3 regions of the Thalassotalea piscium genome follow, and region 1 is predicted to be linked to each of the others. Evidence: riboswitches for the same ligand, from Rfam matches in the RefSeq annotation. Region 1 holds a riboswitch; each other region holds the start of a gene.
What was found. Region 1 has a riboswitch for cyclic di-GMP ahead of QUD79_RS09825 (DUF3718 domain-containing protein). Riboswitches for the same ligand answer to the same signal wherever they lie in the genome.

Region 1 (5,313 bases):
GACATAGGCTGCGGGCTTGGTGGTACTACTCGTTACCTTGCGTCACACTATACTAGTTATGTTACAGGGATAGATTTAACTGCCGAATATATTAAGGTTGCTCAGGTACTTAATCAAAAACTTGGCATTGCTGAGCGTATCAACTTACTGCAAGCAAGTGCGACAAGCCTTCCTTTTGCTGATGATAGCTTTGATGGTGTGACTATGCTCCATGTCGGAATGAATGTTGCTGATAAACAGGCATTATTTGCGGATGTGTTTCGTTGTTTACGGGAAAATTCGTTATTTTTAATTTATGATGTAATGAAAACTAATAAAGATACAGTCAATTACCCTTTACCTTGGGCTTCAACTAGTGACACTAGCTATTTATCAAGTCTTGATTCATATCAAAGAAAGCTTAAAGCGGTAGGATTTAATGTTGTAGCAATTAACTCTCGTAAAGATTTTGCGCTTGATTACTTTAAGCGACAATCGGGAAAGATAGCAACTAACGGAGTAAAGCCCTTATTAAGTCTACACACTTTAATACAAGATAATGCTAAGCTAAAATTTAGCCATTTAATTGATCAAATTAGCAGTAACGCATTAACACCGATTGAAATTATTGTTAAAAAGCCAGGCTAATTATTTTAAATTAAGAAATTCGCGGATCTGAGTTTCTTGTTCCATGGCATCTTCAAAGCCTAATTTTATTAATCGCTTGCAGTAGTTTTTTTCAAATAATATATAGCTAATTAAACTTGATTCAGAGTCATTGCTTATACCTATACTACGTAATAGTATACGTAGTGAAAGCGGTAGTTCCGCAAAGTGCTCAACAGCCAGGGCGTTAAAATCTTGGCTAGGATTAATGAGCATTGAGTCAATATTTTTTAAGCCTTTGTTTTGGGTTCTAACTTCTTTTGGAATTAATGATACTGTTTTATTAATGCGCTTCATCCTTTCTAAGTCACTTTGAAGAGTGTCAGAAAAAATACCATCGAGTAAATGGCCTGCGATCGTAGCTGTTGTTGGAGGATGTGGATTGTTTTCTTTTGAATGTAGTGGTTCTTGGGGTTGCTCTACACCAACAATAAACAACTTTTCACCGCCAAGGTGAATAGCAGGGCTTAATGGCGAAAGCTGATGAATAGAGCCATCACCATAATGTTCTTTTTTAATTTTTATTGATGGAAAGACTAAGGGTATAGCTGCGGAAGCCATTAAATGCTCAGCACTCAATTGGGTAGGCTTTCCATATCGCTTTTCTCTATACCATGGCGCTATACTTGATTGTGACTGGTAAAAACTAACGGAATCACCACTTGAATAGCTTGAAGCTGTAACAGAAATCCCTTTTAGATAGCCTTTCATAATGTTGACATCAATTCGTCTGAAGTCGATAACTTCATCTAATAAATTTCGTAACGGGGTACTGTTTAATAAACTATGGGCTTTTTTATTAGCATAGTCGGCTTGAAAGTTCGCCAAAGCACCATTAATTAAATGGCCGAAAACGCGTACCGGATCGCTATAATAAATTCTATTGGTACTTAGGTTGTTCCATACCCATTCAAGCTTTTTTATTGCTAGATGAAAGCACGATGCATAACATGCTAATGCAGTACTATTAATTGCGCCAGCTGAAGTTCCGCAAATAATAGGGAAGGGGCTAGCATGATGGCGCGGTACATACTTTGCAATCGCACTTAATACGCCAACTTGATATGCAGCTCTTGCGCCACCACCGGTTAATACTAGGGCATTTTTAGACTGTTGGTAACTTGGTTTAGCAATCATACAACTTAAGTTTATATTCCGATGAGTACGCAAGCTAATTTATCTTCCTGTTTGTGTAACGTTTTGGATAAAAGAGCAATATTTACGTGTATTTTTATATTTATGGCTCAGTGTAATGACTTTTTTATCATTGCTCTAGTGAATTTATCATTAAATAAAAAAGCGTGTGAAATAAATGATTGACTCGTTATTTTTTAAACGTATAATGCGCGCAGCTAGAAACGGCAAGGTGCTTGAAAGAGTGCTACGCAAAACTACCGGTCTAAGGGCAAAGCCTACGACAGCGGAGTTACCTCGGCAAGTAACCACTTCTCTTTTGATGTGGGCACAGGTAAAAATTGTAACCGTTTCTTTTACTATATTTTATAGATTTATTTTAAAGGGTTATTTAATGAAAAACTTACTTGTTGCTACATTTATCGCTGCATTATCTTTAACTACTATCGTAACTGCTCCAAAAGCTTCTGCTTCTAACATTGCACAAACTATGTGCGACTATGTTGCAGCAGACGACAAGCAACGTTTACGTTCTTTCTTAAAAACAAACAAATTAAAAATTCGTTCAGTTTTTAGCGGTGTTCAGTGTAATGGCATGAACTTAGTTGCATTTGCAGCAAACCAAAATGCTAACGACACTGGTGCGATGATTATCAGTAAGTTACCTAAGCAAGTAGTTGCTGAAGTTATTTCTTCAATTACTTCATCTGAATTAACTGCAATTGCAGAAACTCGCGTTAATAGCTAATTTAAAAAAATTATACCAGTTTCATTTATTAAGTGACCAATTTTACCCAGTAGAAATGATCACATAGTTAGTGAGATTGGTATTACAATAAAACGAGCTTTTATAGCTCGTTTTTTTTTGCCCAAAACTTTGTGCTAATTTAATTTTCAACACAGTAATTATTTAAAATTATTTGATTTTATATTTTTTAATATACTTTAATGCCTTATTTATTAGGTTTTTAGCAGAATTCGTCAGCTATTTTTTATAATTCGTCAGCTATTTTACTTTTCTCTCTTTATAGTGGTTACTTCATTTATAGGGTGACTTCTGTATGAATAGCTATATTTTTTCTATTAATAATTCATTAATAAATATTTTGACTGGTAAAAAAAATAACAGGTATAACCGACACTTATCTCTCACTACAATAGTATTTATATTGAGTGCGCTCAGCCAAGTTGCAGTTGCTAATAAAATGCCAGAGTCTTATGGGCAATGTATAGCTTGTCACGGAGATAAAGCGCAAGGTAATGCACAGCTTAATTCACCTTCACTTGCTGGTAAGTCAGCAAGTTATATTACGCGTCAATTACACAATTTTGCTAATGGTCTTCGCGGCTCTCACAATAAAGATACTTTAGGTATGCAAATGGTAGCCATTAGTAAACAACTCAACTTTAACAAGGATGTTCCCGAACTTAGTGCTTATTTAGCGGCGCTACCTGCTATATCACAGGTACAGAATACTACAGGGGATTTAAAAAATGGTAGTCGATACTACCAAGGTAAATGCGGGGCATGTCATGGCGGGCAGGCGCAAGGTAATGAAATAATGAATGCGCCTAAGTTATCTGGCCAGAGTGTCGAGTATTTAAAGCGCCAAATGCTTAATTTTACTCAGGGTATTAGAGGAACTCACCCCGAGGATAAGTTCGGTCGTCAAATGGCGATGATGGCTAAAACAACGTCGGGCCAAGAACTTGAAGATATTTTGCATTATATTGCTAATCAAGAGTAGGTACTTATGAAGGTCATTAAAAGTCTAGTTATTGTTTTTACTATTCATGTATTACTGGCTAATAATGTTGTTAGTGCAAAGCAATGGCAGGGTGAAAATAATAACACCCTTAGCAAAAGTGAGTTTACTTTAGCCAAGCATTGCCCGCCGAGCTTTGAGTTAACCCCGCAAGGTGTATGTCGCTTGTTAACGCAATACCAATTCTATACCTCGGTTCAAAATAAAGGGTTAGGTGGCACCCAAACAAATTTACCGCCCCATAGAGATGGCTTTACTCCTGCACAAATTGATTTAGGAAGGTATTTGTTTTTTGATCCTGCACTGTCAAAAGATGGTTCTATTTCATGTGCTAGTTGTCATCAACCTGACAAAGGTTTTAGTGATAATTTAGATAGAAGCATTGGCATTACGGGCGAAAAAATAGCTCGCTCGGCCCCTACTTTATGGAACGTAGCTTTTGTCGACAAATTCTTTTGGGATGCTAGAGCTAAAAGTTTAGAAGAACAAGCCTTAGGGCCGCTTTATGACCCGCTTGAAATGGGTAATACTCCTGAAAAACTACTTGCTACAATTAGGTCAACGCCAACCTATGTGAAGCTGTTTGCACAAGCATATCCTGACATGCAAGAAATAGGACTTGAGCAAATCTATACCTCGCTAACTGCATTTCAAACATCATTAATCTCATTAAATAGCCGTTATGATCGCTATGCGCATGGTTATCATCAAGCACTAACTAAAGATGAAATTGCTGGTTTGAACGTATTTCGCTCGTTTGTTGCTCGGTGCGCCGAATGTCATCAACCGCCATTATTTACGAATAATGAAATTGCGGTTATAGGTAGTCCTGAACCAGAAGGTCGTAAATTAGATATAGGGGCAGAAAAAACCTATAACGCACCTAAATTAAAAGGGGCATTTAAAGTGCCTACACTGAGAAATATTACTCAATCAGGGCCTTATATGCACTCTGGACGTTATAAAGATCTTAGAGAGGCTGTTAAATTTTATAATGATGGTAGAGGTAACTCGATTCCTGAAGGCGAAGAAATGCTAATACATTGGCATATATCTGAGCCTAACCTAACAGATGATGAATTAGATTTAATCGTTACCTTTTTAGGCACGTTAACCGATGAAAGTTTAACACCACGCATACCTCAACAGGTTCCTTCAGGTTTACCTGTAATAGATGAAAAATATCAAGAAAGATCAAAAGCAGCACGTACACAACAAAAATTAAATCATAATAATGAAAATGCTATAACGCAAAGTGGGGAATAATATGAGCTCAGGAAAAATAATAGGTGCAATACTCGTCGCAGGTGCTTTTGCCGGCGGTATGTATTTTGGTAGTATCCAAAATTCAACCCCAGTGATCACAAGCAGTACAGGTGGAGCAAGCTATGAAGGTGGCTACGATAAGTCAGCTGATGCTGATGCACTGCAAGGTGTCAATAAAGGCGCTGCAGCCGAAAGAACCGTTGTTGGACAAGTGCATGTTGTAAATGACGGCGAGACGATTATGGATGCAGTGATTGCCGCAAAACCTGGAGATACTATTCAGGTTATGCCTGGCACGTACCATGAAACCGTATATGTTGATAAAGATGATATTAGAATTATTGGCGTAATCAAAGAAGGTAAACGTCCAACCCTTGATGGTGAAGGTATATTAAATGACGCATTTTTATATTCAGGTAATAACTTTGTCATAGAAAATTTTGTTATTACCAAATATAAAGGTAATGGCATTATGGGGCAGGCAGGTAATAATTTTGAGATC
Region 2 (5,313 bases), 650 kb from region 1:
CTGAAAAATTGCAAAAAGTATTAGCCCGTGCGGGCAAAGGTTCGCGCCGCGAAATGGAAACGATAATTAGCGCAGGCCGTGTAAGTGTTAATGGTAAAGTTGCTTACTTAGGTGATCGTGTAGAAGGTAGCGAACAAATTAAAATCGATGGCCATTCTGTTAGCTTACAAGCCAAAGACGATGAAATTTGTCGGGTGCTAATGTACAACAAGCCAGAGGGTGAAATGTGTACGCGTAAAGACCCTGAGGGTCGGCCGACAGTATTTGACCGTCTACCAAAACTTGATTCAAGTCGTTGGATCGCTGTTGGTCGTTTAGATATTAATACTTCAGGTATGTTGCTTTTTACTACCGATGGTGAACTTGCTAATCGTTTAATGCATCCTTCACGAAAAGTTGAGCGTGAATATGCGGTGAGAGTGTTTGGTGAAGTTAACGAGGCCATGCTACAACGCTTAAGAGCAGGCGTAAAATTGGAAGATGGCCCAGCGCGCTTTCAAAAAATAACTTACCGTGGTGGTGAAGGCCGTAATCATTGGTTTCATGTAGTGCTGTCGGAAGGACGAAATCGAGAGGTACGTCGCTTATGGGAAAGCCAAGAGGTGCAAGTAAGTCGATTGATCCGTGTACGTTATGGCGATATGGAAATGAAACGCCAATTACCTTCTGGCGGTTGGACAGAGCTTTCATTAAAAGAAGTTAATTATTATCGACAATTGGTGGGGTTACCACCAGAAGTACAAAGCAAAGTTAAAGTTGATGAAAAAGTAATGGATAACGCCAAAAGTCGTCGCATTCGTCGTTCAGTTAAAAAACATCAAACCAGACATCAGCAATCTACTCGCAGACGCCGAAGTTAAACGAAGTTTCGGTAAAGAACATAAGTATCAATAAAGTGCTTACTTATAAAATGAAATATGCCGTATGTGCAGATAAACGATGACTTTTTTGAGCCGCTAGCATTTGGCATGACAACGCAGTAGGAAACTTAGTGCAAAAGAAATACATTAATGAACAAAATGATTTAGTGGAGTTATGTCATCATTTAAAAAGTTCTGACGCTTTAATGATTGATACAGAATTTGTCAGGACTCGAACTTTTTATCCAAAATTAGGGTTACTACAAGTTTGTAACGGAGAATACCTTGCATTAATAGATCCATTGGCGGTTGATGACCTGTCGCCTTTTTGGGCATTAATAGCAGATGAATCAATAGAAAAAGTGGTTCATGCTTGCTCCGAAGATTTAGAAGTTTTCTTAACTCATGCTAATTGTCGTCCGAAAAACTTAATTGATAGCCAGATAATGATGTCATTCTTAGGGTATGGTTTATCAATAGGTTACGCTGCCATGGTAGAGCACTTTTTAGGTGTTTCATTAGATAAATCAGATTCTAGAACCGATTGGCTTAAACGGCCATTGTCTGATAGCCAAATTGTTTACGCACAAGCTGATGTCGATTACTTATATCAACTTTATCCTACACTTAAATCACAGCTGCAATTAACACCTTGGTTTGAAGCGGTAAAGCAAGAAACTCAGATGATGATCGAGCGAAAATATACGCCAACGGATGCTAGCCAACTCTATCGCAATATAAAAATGAGTTGGCGATTAAATGCTAAACAGCTAAATTTGCTAAAGCAGCTCGTTATTTGGCGGTTTGAGCAAGCTCAAAAAAGAGATATGCCTATTGGTTTTATTGCCAAGGATCATACGTTATTTGGTCTTGCTAAAGTCAATCCTAAAAGCATAGAGGTTATGGGAAGTATTGAAGGAGTAGAGCTTTTAGATGTGCGCCATAAAGGCAAAGCAATGTTAGCCGTTTTAAATTTTGCAAATAAAATGAGCGAAGATGAATACCCAGAGCCACTTAGCCGTTTAGATGAATATCCTGGTTATAAGCAAACGTACAAAAAAGTAAAGAATTTTATCGCAGAAATAGCAAAAGCGAATGAAATTGCAATTGAAAACTTAGCCTCAAAAAAACAAATAAATCAATTTTTGACTTGGCACTTTAACTTGCCAGGTGAGTTAATTAATATTGAACAGGTAGATCTTTTACGTAATTGGCGAAAGAGCCTATTTGGTGAACAACTTTTAGCGTTTGCAAAAGCTGAGTTTGTTAGCTAAGAAAAAATTGAAGTGGAAAAAAAAGCCAGTATTAACTGGCTTTTTTAAATGACAGAAGAATTATTAACTGTAAAACATTATTACGAATGTCCACTAGCTAATAAAATTAGCTGCTAACGCGTTCGTTAGCTGCGTCTATCAATGGTTGCGATCCAGTCTGAATAAGCGCTAGGTTATCAGACACAACACTCTTTGGTAATTTGCTAATTATCATTGAGCCTGTATCGATAGAACCCGCTGATGCGGCAAATTCTAACAAGTTTTTCCCATTACACTGAATACCATCAAAAATATTACGAATTTTTAATTTATTCGTCTTTAAAAAAGAACGCATGCGTCTCTTGTCGTCAGCAGCTACATATTCACATACGCTTTGGGCGATGTTAGCAGCTTGTGCCTGAGGTACAGATACAACAGACGTTAATGTTAAAGCAGTGATAGTAGAAACTAGTAATAATTTTTTCATTTTAATAACCTTTTAATTCATGAGTTAATAAAAGAAAAAACCACAGGATGTACCTATTAACTCGGTAACTCCGCTGTCATAGGTTATCGAACCCTTAGACCGGTGGTTTTGCGTAACACGTTTTCGCGTGTTTTGCCTTTTCTTTGTCTACTTTAGTATCGCGAATGGCTAAGCTAATTGCAAATTTAATGCTACTATTATTTGCTTTGAAGGACTTGTTATTTTGTAGTTTATTGATTTTTATAGTTATTAAGTTAACTCTAAGTGTTTAATTTGACTAAATGTACACATATCTGCAATCAAATGGTAATAAAAAAGGGCAGTAAAGCCCTTATTTATTAAGAATATCTTACAAAGTCTATAGGGCGTGTTGAACTTTCGAGTACGAATTTTGTACGAATTAAACATGATTTAATTGAGGCGTAGCGAGTAAAGTGTAGTTATTCTACATAAATGAGCTAGAACAAAAAATAAATCATGTTTAAACGTATCCGTAGGACAGCGCTTCTTTGGCTTTTCTACGGCGTTTTCACTTATTTATGGGGAACAACCCCACTACATAAGTTCAGCCTTGTATAAACACCAAATAAATCGCTGCAAAAATGTACAGCAAAGATCAACACGCACTAGTTTAAAACTGCATTTCGGGTACATTCTCAGGAATGACAAGCTCACCCGCAGTAAGTTTAACGATTTCTTCAACCGTTACACCGGGAGCACGTTCAAGTAAATGAAATTTACCGCCTTTAATTTCAATGAACGCAAGATCAGTAAGTACTCGTTTTATACACCCTTTACCAGTTAAAGGTAACGTACAGTGTTTTAATAGTTTAGATTCACCGTGTTTTGATGCATGTGTCATGGTTACGATAATATTATCTGCGCCGGCAACTAAATCCATTGCGCCGCCCATGCCTTTAATTAACTTGCCAGGGATCATATATGAGGCAATATTACCATTAACATCAACTTCAAAAGCACCTAATACGGTTAAGTCAACATGTCCACCACGGATCATTGCAAAAGACTCTGCAGAGTCAAATATTGAAGCGCCTGTTGCCATAGTAACAGTTTGCTTACCTGCATTAATGAGATCTGCGTCTATTTCTTCTTCTGTGGGAAATTGTCCCATGCCTAATAAACCGTTTTCTGATTGCAACATAACTTCCATACCTTTAGGTACGTAATTTGCCACTAAGGTCGGAATGCCTATTCCTAAGTTTACGTAGTAACCATCTTGTAATTCTTGTGCGACACGCTGTGCCAATTGCTCTCTTGATAAAGCCATTATTAACTCCTTACAGACTCTAGGTATTTACTTTTGGCGAATTGTGCGCTGCTCAATTCGTTTCTCAAAAGTGCCTTGAATTAAACGATCAACATAGATTCCAGGAGTATGGATATGATCAGGATCTAATTCGCCAGGTTCAACTATTTCCTCAACTTCTACTACTGTAATTTTTCCAGCAGTTGCAGCAAGAGGGTTGAAGTTACGAGCTGTTTTTCTAAATACTAAATTACCGTACCTATCAGCTTTCCAAGCTTTAACAATGGCAAAATCACCTTTGATAGCTTCTTCAAGAATGTAATGGCGGCCATTAAATTCACGTTCTTCTTTACCTTCGGCTACAGGAGTACCATAGCCTGTTGCAGTAAAAAATGCGGGTATGCCTGCACCGCCAGCACGCATTTTTTCAGCAAGCGTTCCTTGAGGTGTTAAAACAACTTCTAACTCACCGCTCATCATTTGGCGTTCAAATTCGGCGTTTTCACCGACATAAGATGCCACTATTTTACTGATTTGACGATCTGGTAGAAGCACACCTAAACCAAAATCATCAACACCACAGTTATTAGAAACGACAGTAAGACCTTTCGACCCTTTACGTTTGATTTCTGCAATTAAATTTTCAGGGATACCACACAAACCAAAACCACCTGCAATTATGGTCATGTTATCTTCAAGACCTGCCATGGCTTCTTCATAGCTTGACACTACTTTGTCAAATCCGGCCATTGTTTACTCCTTAGTAATAAAAAGGGACACCCAATAGAAGTTATTTATTGGGTATTATTTTAATATTTGTGCTCGATAGGCATTAGATACTTTTGAAACGGGTTTTTTATCAAGTTTATCGCTGATAAACCAACCTGCTTCGAGAAGTTTTTCTATATTAATACCTGTCTTTATGCCTAAACCATTTAATAGGTAGAGAACATCTTCAGTTGCCACATTACCTGAAGCTCCTTTAGCATACGGACAGCCGCCTAATCCGGCAATGGCACTATCGACTACCATGATCCCAGATTGTAATGCTGTGTAAATGTTAGTTAACGCTTGTCCATAAGTATCATGAAAATGTACAGCAAGTTTCTCAATAGGTATACGCTGGCTAACAGTGTCTATCATTGTTTTAACACTTGCTGCGGTGCCAACGCCAATTGTGTCGCCTAACGATATTTCATAGCACCCCATGTTAAATAACTTTTCAGCGACATCTGCAACTTTCTCAGGCTCAATATGACCTTCGTAAGGACAGCCAACAACACATGAAACATAGCCTCTTACGTTAATGTTTGCTTTTTTGGCAGCAAGCATTATAGGTTCAAATCTTGCTAAACTTTCATCAATTGAACAATTAATGTTTTTTTGGCTAAAGCTTTCAGATGCTGCGCCAAATATTGCCACCTCAGACGCATTAACAGCCATTGC
Region 3 (5,313 bases), 1.5 Mb from region 1:
TTTAGCATTATTTATTGAAGCATTTTTTACAGTTTTTAAATCTGCTAAATTAGTTGAAGTTATGGAGGGGGCAGATCGAATGAATGCCCGATTTATATTTCAACAGGCTGAGTTTATAATATGCCTAGAGTCTAGTTGTGAAGCTATTTGGATTGAAGCTTATGGTGAGGACCAGATAACCAACTTACATACTCTCTACCAAGAAATCGAACGATTACTTAAGATGAAATAGCAATGAATAAAATATTAGTGAGTGCTTGCTTGTTAGGTGAAAAAGTTCGGTATGATGGCAACTGTCAGCGGCAACACCATATAAAGCTAGCTGTTTGGCAGCAACAAGGTCGAATTATTAGTATATGCCCTGAAGTTAGTGGCGGCCTATCAATACCGAGGGAGCCTGCAGAAATGCAGACCGATGGTCGTATTATTACTCAACAGCGTATCGATGTAACTAATGAGTTTATTTCTGGTGCAAATAAGGCGTTGTTATTATGCAAAAAGTATCAGATACGCTACGCGCTATTAAAAGAGTCTAGCCCTTCCTGTGGAAGTAACAGTGTTTATGATGGGACTTTTTCTGGCCAAAAAATTGAAGGAATGGGCGTAACGGCGAAGTTATTACAAGCGCATGGTATAAAAGTGTTTTCTGAGCAGCAAATTAATGAATTAAGTGGATTGCTTGAGTAATTATGATATTAAGATGTTACAGCTATTTGATTATACTGTGAGCTTTTTTGCATTTTGGCTACTAAGGCGCTAGTTTTATTTAGCACACTATGAACGTTTTTGTTTAAGTCTAGGGTGCTTACAGCGAGAGAAATCGTCATTTTGGGTAAGCGACTACCTGTTTTACTACTAACAAACCTTAACCGCTCTACACCTTGTCGAATCTTTTCAGCTATTTCGGTAGCTACAGAGCATTCAATTTCTGGCAATAAAACTGTAAATTCGTTGCCGCCAGAGCGAACCGGTAATCCGCTTTCACCTACATAACTAATCACCTTGTTGGCAATTTTTGATAATAAAATATCACTGATTATGTGACCAAAATCTGTTGTGACTTGCTGTAACTTATCAACATTAATTACTATTGCAGCTAAGCTTTTGTTAGGGTCCTCTTTAATCCAGCCTGCAATATGTTTATTAAGTGCTTTACGATTATATAGGCCAGTTAAAGGGTCTAAGTAAATGTCTTTACGAATTTCCTGCAATTCATTCTTAAGTGATAAGGTTTGCTTTTTGGAATCTTGTAGTTGCTGATTGAGCTTTTCTTGTTGTAATTTAAATTGTCTAGAAGCTGTCCCTATATCCACAAGTGCCTGTTTTATTTGTTGCTCATCTTGAGAACAAAGTTGTTCAGAATGTTTATCTACAGTGTTAATAAAGGTATCTGCATGGTGTGTGGTTTTTCTACAGCTTTGTTTTACTTGATCAACAATATTTTCGATATCGGTAATTATTTCGTCTCGAAACTGTTCAGCGCCTAAAATAACCTGTCGATATATTTCATCCATAAAAAAATTATCAAGCGGTTTATCTAGTGCAAGCTGCTGATTAATGAGTGCGGATAATGTAGTGTTTTGGCCATTAATAAATTCGTAACTTACCGCATAATTTATTGGAGTTGCTGGCAAGCCCCATTCTTGCAACTGCTTTATTGCGAGCGATAGTTTTTGTTCGGCCTGTTTTACTGAGTCATGGTATTTCATAACTCACTCTTTAAATACGACATATAACATTACTAAAATATTATTATTAGCTCATTCTCTAGGAAATAAACGAAAACTTCTATAGGTAAACAATAAATAAATAAAGATTGAGTTAAAAGAGCGGCAATATACGACAAAAAGTGATTATCTATAGATTAAAATGAAATAATAGAACAAGTAGAAGAAAGGTGGCACGCAAAAGTTACCGCAGGTACAAACAACTGAATACAGTATTCAGATAAGCCCCCACTATATCTAAATTCGGTAGTTCCGCTGCCATAGAGTAATCTTTAGGCCGGTAACTTTGCGTCTCTAATTTTCACTAGATTTGCCCTTTTCAAGCTTTAGTAGCTCAAAAACCATTATAGTGAATTAATTTGTCTTGTAAACCTTAAGAATAATTATCTTACGCGTCGTGCTTAAAAGTTAATCATGATAATATTATTTTACTTTTAGGCTTATACTAATTCGATTTAATTTATACCCTACTTTGGGAGAATTAATTAAATTAGTACTGTTGGCATGCTGTAGATGAGGGAGTTAAGTGAAACAACATACTTTGTATTGCGTAATGGTGTTGTTGAGTATTGCTGTTAGTTGCCGTGCTTGGACTCAAGAGAATAGTATTAGTGAAAATATTCAGCAAGTTGAACAACTGTTTGCAAAAGAAAAGGAAGCCCTTCCCGCTGATGATGTAGTTCAATTGGCTAATAATATTTTGCAAAAGCGACACTTTTATAGTGCCGACACTACAGCGAAAGTATTTATTTTACTTGCCAATACCGCAATTAATCAGGGTGATCTAGGTAAGGCTATGCAGTTTGCGCAAGATGGTATAGCTATTGTGGGCATAAATAATGTCTTGAAAATAGACTTTTTATTGAAGTTAACAGCAAGCCATTACTTTGAAGGGCGTTTTCACCAAGCAAATGAATTTGCTAACGAAGCTGTGGTAATCGCAAGGCAATTAATAAATGTAAGGTATTTATTAGTGGCTTTAAGCTATAGTGCTATGTCGAACGCGTTAATAGCGAATAACTTGGCTGCCCATCAAGAATTACAAGAAATAAAAACGCTACTTGCAGATAATGAACAGTTCAATAACTACCTTGAAGTTATTGAAATATTGGCATTAGCGTATCTGTATCAACAAGATTACGATACTGCAAAAGCATTATATAACAAAGCAATAAAACTACGGTTTGAATCAGGTAAAGTCGCGTCGATAGATAGAAGCTATTATTATTTAGCAGAAACAAACTTAAAGCTTAATCGGTTAGATGATGCCTACAGTGGTTTTTATCAAGCAAAACAAGAAGCAATAAAACATAACCTGCCAATTCGTCAAGCTTTTGCAGACTTAGGGCTAGGAAAAGTTTTACTCGCGCAAAACTTACCAGAAGAGGCGCTTCAATTCTTACTGCCGTCTAAAACTAAGCTAAGTGAAAGAAGTTTCGGCGCGCCTCATATGTCAGCTTTAATTGCATTAGCTAAAGCGTACGACAAGCTTGAGAATAAACCACTATCGTATGAAATGCTTAATAAAGCAGCAAGTTTATCACAGAAGGTAGAGGTAAGTTTTGAGCAACTTGAGCTTTACGATTTGTTAGCTGATATGTATGTCTCGCAAAGTAATTATAAGAAAGCAATTGATGTATATAAAACGCAGATAACTCATTATGAAAAGCATAATGTTCAGCAGTTATTTGTATCGCAAGGCTTTACAGGTAATGTGCTTGAGCTACAAAATCGTGAAATAGCATTGAATGTTGCTGAACAGTCAGACGTACGTCAGTCTTATTTTGCTAAGTATCAACAAGTAAAGAATATAGTTTTTTTTCTGTTAGCACTATTAGTTAGTGTTGTTATTATTGCGTTTTATCTTTATTTAAATCAGCGAAATCAGCGGTTAACTAATGCTTACGAAGATATAGAAAAGCCAGACTACTATATAGCAACCCCTTCTCAAACCAAGGTGCTTTATCAGTTGAATTATAAAAAAGCACGAAAGTTTGAATATACCTTATCTGTTGGCTATTTATCTATATGTAACTGGGAAGAACTTACCTTTCGGTTTAATAAAAGAACAGTGGCAGAAGTAGCGAAAACTATTGCGACTTTAATTAATGAATATGTTGCTGAGTTTGATACTGTTGGGTTAATTAGTGAGGGCGAATACTTGTTTTTATCTCCTCATCAAAATAAACAAAGCTTACAAAAAAAGTTAAATTTAATTGCTAACGCAATCAATAAACGATTTTTTGCTAATTTGGGTGATTTTTCAGTTAAAATTAGCTACGCATTTGAAACGCCTAGTATTCAGGATATAGATCCTTATATCTTTTTATCTAGATTAAGTGAGTCAACACGATCAGAACATACCACCTTTAAGAAGTAGACTTTTATGATTTTTGTTCTTGGGTTATTAGCCATTTTTATCACAGTAAGTATTTATTTTTACTTTCGAGCTGAAGGGCTTCAAAGAGATATAACCGCACTCAAACGCGCTTCTTTAGATAGTAAAAAAGAAAGCCAGGTGCTAATTGATACACTAGCGCTAATGGCAAAAAAGAACGAGGAGTTTATTAAGTTTCGTTTTAATAAAATGGCAAAAGAGTTGAGCGATGATAATGAATTTGTTGTTTACTTAACTCCATTAGTAGCTAACTACGCAGCCATAGTTAGAGAAAGCTTAAAAGGTAAGGCACGAACAAATATCGCAATTAAGAAAAGTTGTCAAGCTTATGACAGTAGAAGTTTTTCACGACTTACCGCGTATATTACAAAGAGCGATGGCCACATAAAACGTACATGGAATAGTAATAGCTTAAGTGGGTTTATGTCGTTTGTTGAAATGCTACTTAATGAAATGGAGCAACAAAAGGAAACAAAAGATTAATTTGTTTCCTTGATAAGGTTTAAGGGCGAATAATAATCTCAGGGTTTGTATTTATTTCACCATCATCAGATATAGTGGCTGGACTTTGGTCACAAAGTAAAACGGCTATGCTGCCTACTGCGCTGGTGCGGATAAATGCGAGATCATAGCCAAATTGGGTTAAGCTACTAGCTGCAAATTTTTGGGCTAAAGACAATTTGTCCCAAAGTGATGCTTGCTCAGGTGTATAGTGTCTTCTTTCTAATAACACTGCTCTTTCCATTGTTGCTTGCACAAAAACCTCTATATTCAGTTTAATTCAGTTTATATTGAAAAATCAATATTGATATAATCGCACATTATCCCAATTTTCAGGGCATTACAACCATTATATAATATACTTTGCGTGAATTTTAAACATAAATGAGCATGCTAGTTATAAAACAGTCTTGACCCTTATACGTACAGTTTATGCCAAAATAAGGTTAATTATAGTGCCAGTTAGACATTTACGCTAAAATAACGATAATATTTTACAGAATATCATAAAGTTAACGGTAACCCATATGAGTCAAGTGTTAGAAGAATTGTTAAGCCTATTAAAATTAGAGCCCATTGAGCAAGGGCTATATCGTGGACAAAGCCAAGATTTAGGCTTTAGAGCTTTATTTGGTGGGCAAGTAATGGGGCAAGCGTTATCAGCCGCACAAGAAACAGTTGACCCAA

Region 2: it holds a riboswitch for cyclic di-GMP, as region 1 does, so the genes downstream of both, QUD79_RS06985 (DUF3718 domain-containing protein) here and QUD79_RS09825 (DUF3718 domain-containing protein) in region 1, are expected to answer to the same signal.
Region 3: it holds a riboswitch for cyclic di-GMP, as region 1 does, so the genes downstream of both, QUD79_RS16755 (GGDEF domain-containing protein) here and QUD79_RS09825 (DUF3718 domain-containing protein) in region 1, are expected to answer to the same signal.

Annotation. Positions count from the first base shown of each region.
Region 1 is NZ_AP027362.1:2,255,757-2,261,069, reverse strand. Features, by position in the region: gene QUD79_RS09835 (class I SAM-dependent methyltransferase) at 1-627, shown strand, start outside; gene QUD79_RS09830 (patatin-like phospholipase family protein) at 628-1,782, opposite strand; cyclic di-GMP riboswitch class I at 1,996-2,079, shown strand; gene QUD79_RS09825 (DUF3718 domain-containing protein) at 2,174-2,527, shown strand; gene QUD79_RS09820 (c-type cytochrome) at 2,841-3,527, shown strand; gene QUD79_RS09815 (cytochrome-c peroxidase) at 3,534-4,811, shown strand; gene QUD79_RS09810 (parallel beta-helix domain-containing protein) at 4,813-5,313, shown strand, end outside.
Region 2 is NZ_AP027362.1:1,609,160-1,614,472, forward strand. Features, by position in the region: gene rluB (23S rRNA pseudouridine(2605) synthase RluB) at 1-860, shown strand, start outside; gene rnd (ribonuclease D) at 992-2,134, shown strand; gene QUD79_RS06985 (DUF3718 domain-containing protein) at 2,241-2,600, opposite strand; cyclic di-GMP riboswitch class I at 2,661-2,747, opposite strand; gene QUD79_RS06990 (3-oxoacid CoA-transferase subunit B) at 3,232-3,888, opposite strand; gene QUD79_RS06995 (CoA transferase subunit A) at 3,916-4,617, opposite strand; gene QUD79_RS07000 (hydroxymethylglutaryl-CoA lyase) at 4,672-5,313, opposite strand, start outside.
Region 3 is NZ_AP027362.1:3,758,636-3,763,948, reverse strand. Features, by position in the region: gene QUD79_RS16765 (hypothetical protein) at 1-232, shown strand, start outside; gene QUD79_RS16760 (2-thiouracil desulfurase family protein) at 235-687, shown strand; gene QUD79_RS16755 (GGDEF domain-containing protein) at 696-1,709, opposite strand; cyclic di-GMP riboswitch class I at 1,970-2,052, opposite strand; gene QUD79_RS16750 (tetratricopeptide repeat protein) at 2,254-4,107, shown strand; gene QUD79_RS16745 (hypothetical protein) at 4,114-4,608, shown strand; gene QUD79_RS16740 (hypothetical protein) at 4,628-4,882, opposite strand; gene tesB (acyl-CoA thioesterase II) at 5,154-5,313, shown strand, end outside.